DNA from 2 places in the Fictibacillus sp. NRS-1165 genome. Region 1 is predicted to be linked to the other one. Evidence: riboswitches for the same ligand, from Rfam matches in the RefSeq annotation. Region 1 holds a riboswitch; the other holds the start of a gene.
The links. A riboswitch is a leader RNA that binds a small molecule or an ion and turns the genes downstream of it on or off. The one in region 1 is predicted to bind ZMP and ZTP.
Positions count from the first base shown of each region.

Region 2: another riboswitch for ZMP and ZTP. It lies ahead of ABHN01_RS01745 (bifunctional 5,10-methylenetetrahydrofolate dehydrogenase/5,10-methenyltetrahydrofolate cyclohydrolase); the one in region 1 lies ahead of ABHN01_RS21895 (phosphoglycerate dehydrogenase).

Region 1 covers NZ_JBDPNU010000060.1:5,313-8,798, forward strand. The annotation lists gene fdhF (formate dehydrogenase subunit alpha) at 1-263, shown strand, start outside; gene ABHN01_RS21880 (DUF1641 domain-containing protein) at 238-735, shown strand; gene ABHN01_RS21885 (heavy-metal-associated domain-containing protein) at 752-1,009, shown strand; gene ABHN01_RS21890 (hypothetical protein) at 996-1,118, shown strand; ZMP/ZTP riboswitch at 1,205-1,283, shown strand; gene ABHN01_RS21895 (phosphoglycerate dehydrogenase) at 1,385-2,584, shown strand; gene ABHN01_RS21900 (DUF2512 family protein) at 2,652-3,008, opposite strand; gene mutM (bifunctional DNA-formamidopyrimidine glycosylase/DNA-(apurinic or apyrimidinic site) lyase) at 3,113-3,486, shown strand, end outside.
Region 2 covers NZ_JBDPNU010000004.1:93,771-97,256, forward strand. The annotation lists gene map (type I methionyl aminopeptidase) at 1-593, shown strand, start outside; gene ABHN01_RS01745 (bifunctional 5,10-methylenetetrahydrofolate dehydrogenase/5,10-methenyltetrahydrofolate cyclohydrolase) at 658-1,506, opposite strand; ZMP/ZTP riboswitch at 1,559-1,648, opposite strand; gene mgtE (magnesium transporter) at 1,789-3,147, shown strand; partial or broken gene ABHN01_RS01755 (GNAT family N-acetyltransferase) at 3,284-3,453, shown strand.

The sequences.
Region 1 (3,486 bases):
AAGACAATGAAGCCGTCAACAAATTAACGAGCAGCTACCATGACAAGGTGACACATACCCCTGCGTTTAAGGAAATGGATGTGAAGATGGAGGTGCTGGAATTGAAGGGAGAACCACCACTTCCTGAAGTCAACCACCGTTTTGGCAACCGCATTCCCCAAATCAGTGTCAGGGTGGAAGAAAAATGGAAACGGGATGATTTTACACCTATACAGGATCTTTTTAGGGGGGATGAATATGGCCAAAGCGATCAAGCAAATTAAAAAGAAGAACCATAACCAAGAAGAAGAGCAGGCAGGCGCTGTTGCTTCGATTGTAAAAGAAATCGCAAACAATAGTGATGCGATCCTGACCATGATCGGAATCGTAAAAAACCTTCATGAAATGGGTGCGCTGGATACCATTTCAGCACTAATCGAGAAACGAAATGACGTAGGCGTTATTGCGATTCAGCAAATCAATAAGCCTGAGATGCACAAGACCATAAAAAATGGAATCAACACCTTCAATTTCTTAGGAACGATCGATCCGGAGCAATTGCGTACCATGCTATTTGGGATTACGAAAGGACTTGAGAGAGCATCGGAATCTGTTGGCAAAAAGGAAAATCAAAGTCTTTGGCAAATGGGAAAGGCCATGAGAAATCCAGATACGAGAGCGACTATATCGATGATGATGGATTTTATGCAAGGTATGGGCGAAGGGATGGCAAATGTCCCAACAAATAAAAAATAGGAGGGGGTAGCTTGTCATGGAAACAAGAATGATTAAGATCAAAGATTGTAAAAACGAGCAGGATGCAGATAAGATTTCTCAAGCCCTTCAGCATGTATGGGGCATTGGGCCGTTCCACATCAACCACGAACGGGGAGAAGCAAGTATCAGCTTCGATAAGAAAATGGCGTCCTATGAAGATTTCATTCAAGCGATCCATGAAAGAGGATATTCGGTTGAAGAAATTGATGCATACGAGGGGATGAGAGAGGAGGTACAGGATGAAGAAATGTGAAATCTGCGGTATTGAAGAAAGCCAGAATAACGACCAGACCGATAGTTCACCTAAAATCCTCCATGTTTGTGAGGATTGTCAAAAGGAACGCAAGCTCGACCATTTATGACACCATTATCAAAGAGTGCATTGTAAATAAAGTTTAAAATAGTGGTTGATGGCCACTGAAAATTCTGATAAAATGAAAAAAATCAAAAGGCTATGTGTAACTGGCGAAACACGGATCACCGTGAGGGAGCACATAGTGTCGCAGCCGTTCGCCTGGGCAGAGGTAAGGAGTTAGTTCCCTTACCTCTTTTCTGTTTATTAGAGATTGTGAACGAGTTCTTTGTTTTGGATGAAGAGAAACCATCATAAAAGAGGAGAGAGAACATAATGACGGCAACTACATTAGAAAAAGGCAGAACCATCAAAACGTTAAATAACATTGCTGAAAGGGGGTTAAAGGTATTCAGCAAGGGCGATTACATCATTGACAATGATAATGAAAATCCGGAAGCCATCGTTGTCCGCAGCTTCAACATGCATTCGATCACATTTGGCGATCAGCTAAAAGCCATCGCACGGGCCGGCGCGGGAGTGAATAATATTCCGGTTGATCAGTGCACCGAACGAGGAATCGTCGTTTTTAATACGCCGGGTGCGAACGCAAATGCAGTAAAAGAAATGGTTCTTACGACGTTGATGGCTTCATCCCGAAACCTTTTTGCCGGCGTGGCCTGGACGAAATCATTACAAGGGGAAGGCGAACAAATACCAAAACTTGTAGAAGCCGGAAAAAAACAGTTTGTTGGAAAAGAAATTAAAGGAAAAACGCTTGGGGTTATTGGCTTGGGAGCAATCGGTGCATTAGTCGCGAATGATGCATTGGATTTGGAAATGGATGTCATTGGATTTGATCCCTTCATCTCAGTGGATACCGCCTGGAATCTGTCCCGCAATGTACAGCGTGCCATGACGCTTGAACAGTTATTTGCTGAATCCGATTATATTACGGTTCATGTGCCTTTAACACCTGATACAAAAGGCATGTTTAACGAGAAAGCCTTTAGTGTCATGAAGGCTGGCGTCCATATTCTGAATTTCTCTCGCGGAGAGCTGGTCAATGAAGATGATATGGAGGCGGCACTTGAGAGCGGAACTGTCGGCCAATACATCACAGATTTTCCGAATGAAAAAGTTCTGAAGATGAAAAATACAGTGCCGATCCCACATCTTGGCGCATCAACAAAAGAATCGGAAGAAAACTGCGCCATCATGGCGACTCGTCAGGTGAAGGAGTTCTTGGAAACAGGCAACATTAAAAACTCAATAAACTTTCCAAATGCTTCTTTACCCTATACAGGTAAACTCCGTGTGGCCGCATTTCACGAAAACATTCCCAATATGGTAGGGCAGATCACGCAGGCCGTATCCAGCTACCATATGAACATCGCGGACATGGTGAACCGAAGCCGCGGTGGATATGCCTATACAATGATCGATATTGATAATAAAGTTAACGGTGATGTGATTCCCGGGTTAGAAGACAAGATTAAACAAATTGACGGCATCATTACCACTCGTGTGATTTAATGGGTGGATACGCAAAAGCCTCAATTCCGTTAAGGGATTGAGGCTTTTTTACATGTTAAGTATTGCGTTAGATCGGTTCGCTATGCGCTTTATGAGAAGCTAAGAGATATCGGTGCGTAAAATATTCAACGATGCCCAGCAACAGACTTGTTAACAACGCTCCGTACCATGTAACAGAAGCGTCCCACTGGAAGTTTGAGGCATAATAGACAATGATCCAGGAGACCGCAAAATCGGCAAGTACACTGATCCATAGCGCCCCTCTTCTCAGAATAAAATATTCAAGTGCGACACCCAATACAGCAAGTGTAATTCCAACTACAATGATCTGCCAAAAACTTTCGAAATGAACACCAGGAAAGAAAAAAGCCGAGATGAGTAAAACTATCGGAACCGCAATAAGCTTTAGGATCAAGCTTGTCATGTTATACCTCCTGTCTTGCTGATATTTTATCCAGGATCTTATGTCTCAATACAGTAAAAATGAGACATACTAAACGTCGACTAAAAAGGACAGGAGTGGAGGACATGCCCGAACTTCCAGAGATGGAGAACTACCGGCTTGTTTTATGCCGCCAATTGAAAGGAAGGCCGATCACAGAGGTGGACATCAACAGGGAAAAATCCATAAATAAAAAAACAGAGATCTTTGAAGCTCACTTGCAGGGATCGGTTATTACCGATATTAGAAGGCGGGCAAAGCACCTGATTTTTCAGTTGAACACCGGCAATGCCCTGCTGCTCCACCTGATGCTCGGTGGATGGATGTACATTGGAAATGATGAGGATAACCCTGACCGTACAAAACAAGTCATCCTGTCCTTCGGTGAACGAAAACTGTATTTTATCGGATTACGGTTAGGTTTTCTTCATCTACTGAATGGAAAAGAGCTGAAAGAAAA
Region 2 (3,486 bases), on a different contig from region 1:
GAGCTACACCAGAACAAAAAGGATATCAGGGCTACCCGTTCGCTACATGCGCCTCTGTAAACGACGTCATCTGCCACGGTTTTCCGAACAAGAAGAAACTGAAGTCAGGAGACATCGTGACCATTGATATGGTCGTTAAATTGAACGGCTGGCTCGCCGATTCCGCATGGTCCTATACAGTAGGCGAAGTATCCGAGAAAGCGCGTCATCTCTTGGAAGTTACCGAAAAATCGCTTTACATCGGCATTGAAAAAGCTGTGATCGGCAATCGGATCGGAGACATTTCTCATGCGATCCAGAAATATGCAGAAGGCGAAGGGCTTTCCGTCGTACGCGAGTTTATCGGACATGGGATCGGACGCGTAATGCATGAGGATCCTCAGGTACCCCACGCTGGAACAAAAGGAACAGGGCCTCTCTTAAAAGAAGGGATGGTCCTGACGATCGAGCCTATGCTGAACACAGGCAAACGCTATGTGAAGATCGATAATGACGGCTGGACCGCCCGAACGTATGATGGATCGCTTTCTACTCAGTATGAGCATACGATTGCCATCACGAAAGAAGGTCCTCTCGTTCTGACCGCTCAATAATAGCAATAAACGATAACCACAAAAAACGGATTCGCGAACAATCTGCGGATCCGTTTTTTCTATGTTACTTATTCTCCAATTTTTTCTCGGCAGCATCCACCGTATGCTTTAGCAGCATGGCGATAGTAACAGGGCCGACACCTTTGGGAACAGGGGTTATCGCCCCGGCATTTTTCTCACATGCTTCATAGTCAGCATCACCGATGTTTCCAGGGTTATAGCCGGCATCCATGACTACGGCCCCTTGTTTAATCCAATCCCCCTGAATGAACTTAGGTTTTCCGACCGCTGCGACGACAATATCAGCCTGCTTTACAATCTCACCTAAATTTTGGGTATAGGAATGGCAAGTGGTTACAGTCGCGTTTCGGTTAAGGAGAAGCATGGACACCGGTTTGCCAAGAATTGGGCTCCTGCCAACAACAACAGCGTGCTTGCCCTCAATTGCAATGTCATAAAAATCCATGATGGCCATGATGGCTGCAGGTGTACAGGATGGATAGCTCCCAAATCCGAATGAAGTCTGGCCAAATCCCCAGCTTGTTACGCCATCTACATCTTTTTCAATGTCGATCGCTTCAAAGGCGGCTCTTTCATCAATGTGAGAAGGCACCGGATGCTGAAGCAGGATGCCGTGAACGTTTTCGTCTTGATTTAATTCGTGAATGGTGTTGAGTAAATCTTCTGTGGTGATGTCGGCAGAAAGGTGAATTCTCTTGGATATGATTCCAAGCTTTTCACACGCGTTGCCTTTCATCTTCACATAGGTAGCGGAAGAAGGATCATCCCCGACTAAAACAGTCGCCAAACAAGGTGTGATCCCTTTGCTGGTGATTGAATCCACTCTTTTTTTAAGCTGCTCTTTAATTTCCGCAGCGACACGGCTGCCATCAAGTATTAGCTTGTTTTCCATCCAATTACCTCCTGAGAATAGAAAAAAGGCAAGGAATGATACATTGATCCCTTACCTCTGCCCAGACGAACGGCTTTTTAGGTTAAAACTGCAGCTTCCTTGTGGTCAATTCCACACGTTCTCGTCAGTTGCTGCTCTTTAATTTCTTATGTTGATTTGATTATACCTCATGTGCTCGTCCGGATTCAATACACCGGTGCACGATTTTTAAAATACTATGTTGCATTCGCAGTTTCTTGGAGATTCTTATATAATAGGAACGATATCAAGGGGGTGACATTCGTGTTCAAGGAAATGACGGAAAATCAAATTCTGCTGTATGTTATAAAAAGTTTGAAAGAACTTCGGAAGAAACAGTTTCAGGAATTAATGGATGAGCTCCATCCCTATGACATTGCAGAAGTCTATAGAACGCTGCCTGAAAAACACCGGCATAAATTTCTTACCTTCCTGACGACAAGGCAGCTGGCTTCTCTTCTCCAGCAACTTGACAGCCATTATCAGATTGAGATACTTCACAAATTGGGAATCGAGCGGTCCTCTCATATCATGAATGAGATGGAAAACGATGACCTCGCCGACCTGCTGAGCAACTTTTCGTTTGAAGAGATTCAGGATTTTCTTGCATCCATGAGGGCGGATGAATCCCGTACGGTCCAATCTCTCATGCAATATCCTGCCGACACGGCCGGCGGAATCATGACCAACAGGTTCGTATGGATTCCGCAGATGTTTACGGTGCGGGATGCGGTCGATAAACTGAAAACGTTCGCAGGTTTTGCTGAAAATATTTATTATTTGTATGTGATTAATGAAGAAAAGCAGCTAGCCGGTGTCGTCTCCTATCGGGATCTGCTGCTGGCTGACATCAACGATCGGATTGAGGACATCATGTTCACCCGGGTCATCTCAGTTGAAGCTGACATGGACCAGGAGGAAGTGGCACGCACCATTGAAAAGTATGATTTTATTGCTGTTCCTGTTGTGGACGATAATGACGTTTTACTTGGGATTGTAACGGTAGATGATGTACTTGATGTTTTAATTGAGGAAGCAAATGAGGACATTGAAAAATTATCTGCTTCAGGAAAGTCCATCGACTTTAGCACGAGTGCTTTTGTAGCTTCCTACCGCCGGCTTCCGTGGCTCATTCTCCTTCTGTTTATCGGTATCATCTCCGGCAGTATCATTTCAGCTTTTGAAGGTACGCTGTCAAAGGTCGTTTCGCTCGCTTTTTTCATGCCGATGATCGCTGGAATGACGGGTAATACTGGAACGCAATCACTGGCGGTCGTGGTCCGGGGGCTTGTTTCTAATGATATTGATAAAAAAGTGATCTGGCGCCTTATTTTCCGAGAATTCGGTGTAGGATTAATCATTGGCACGACCTGCGGAATCTTGATCGCACTGGTTGCTTATTTCTGGCAGGGAAATGCCATCCTGGGGCTCGTCGTCGGCAGCTCGCTATTTTTGACGCTCATCATTGGGACACTTGCAGGAACACTGATCCCGCTTCTTTTATATCGCTTTAACGTGGATCCTGCTGTTGCTTCAGGACCCTTGATCACAACGCTTAACGACATTTTTTCATTGCTTGTCTATTTCGGAACCGCATCAATCTTTATCTCGCATCTCGAGTGAAATGAAGCCCGCCATCGTTGAAATGGCGGGTTTTCTTATGTAATTTGTTGATTCCGCTGAAAAAAACAATCCAAGAATTTCAGACTGGGGAAACGGTGAGGAGAAGCCTCATCCAGGCACTTGAATCTAATAGGAATACCGCAAGCAAGGACTGGCAAGCAAGTGTACAGCTGCATTATGCGAAGAAATCCTGGCGGAAGGTAAGACATTATGCCTGTTCTATAATAATCCAGATGCGGTTCAATCTATAAGCGATTAGGCTTTAAAGATATTGGGATGTGGAGCATGTATACGCCTGCAGACTGAAAGTTTTCGCCGGGAAAATGGCAAGAGCCCCTC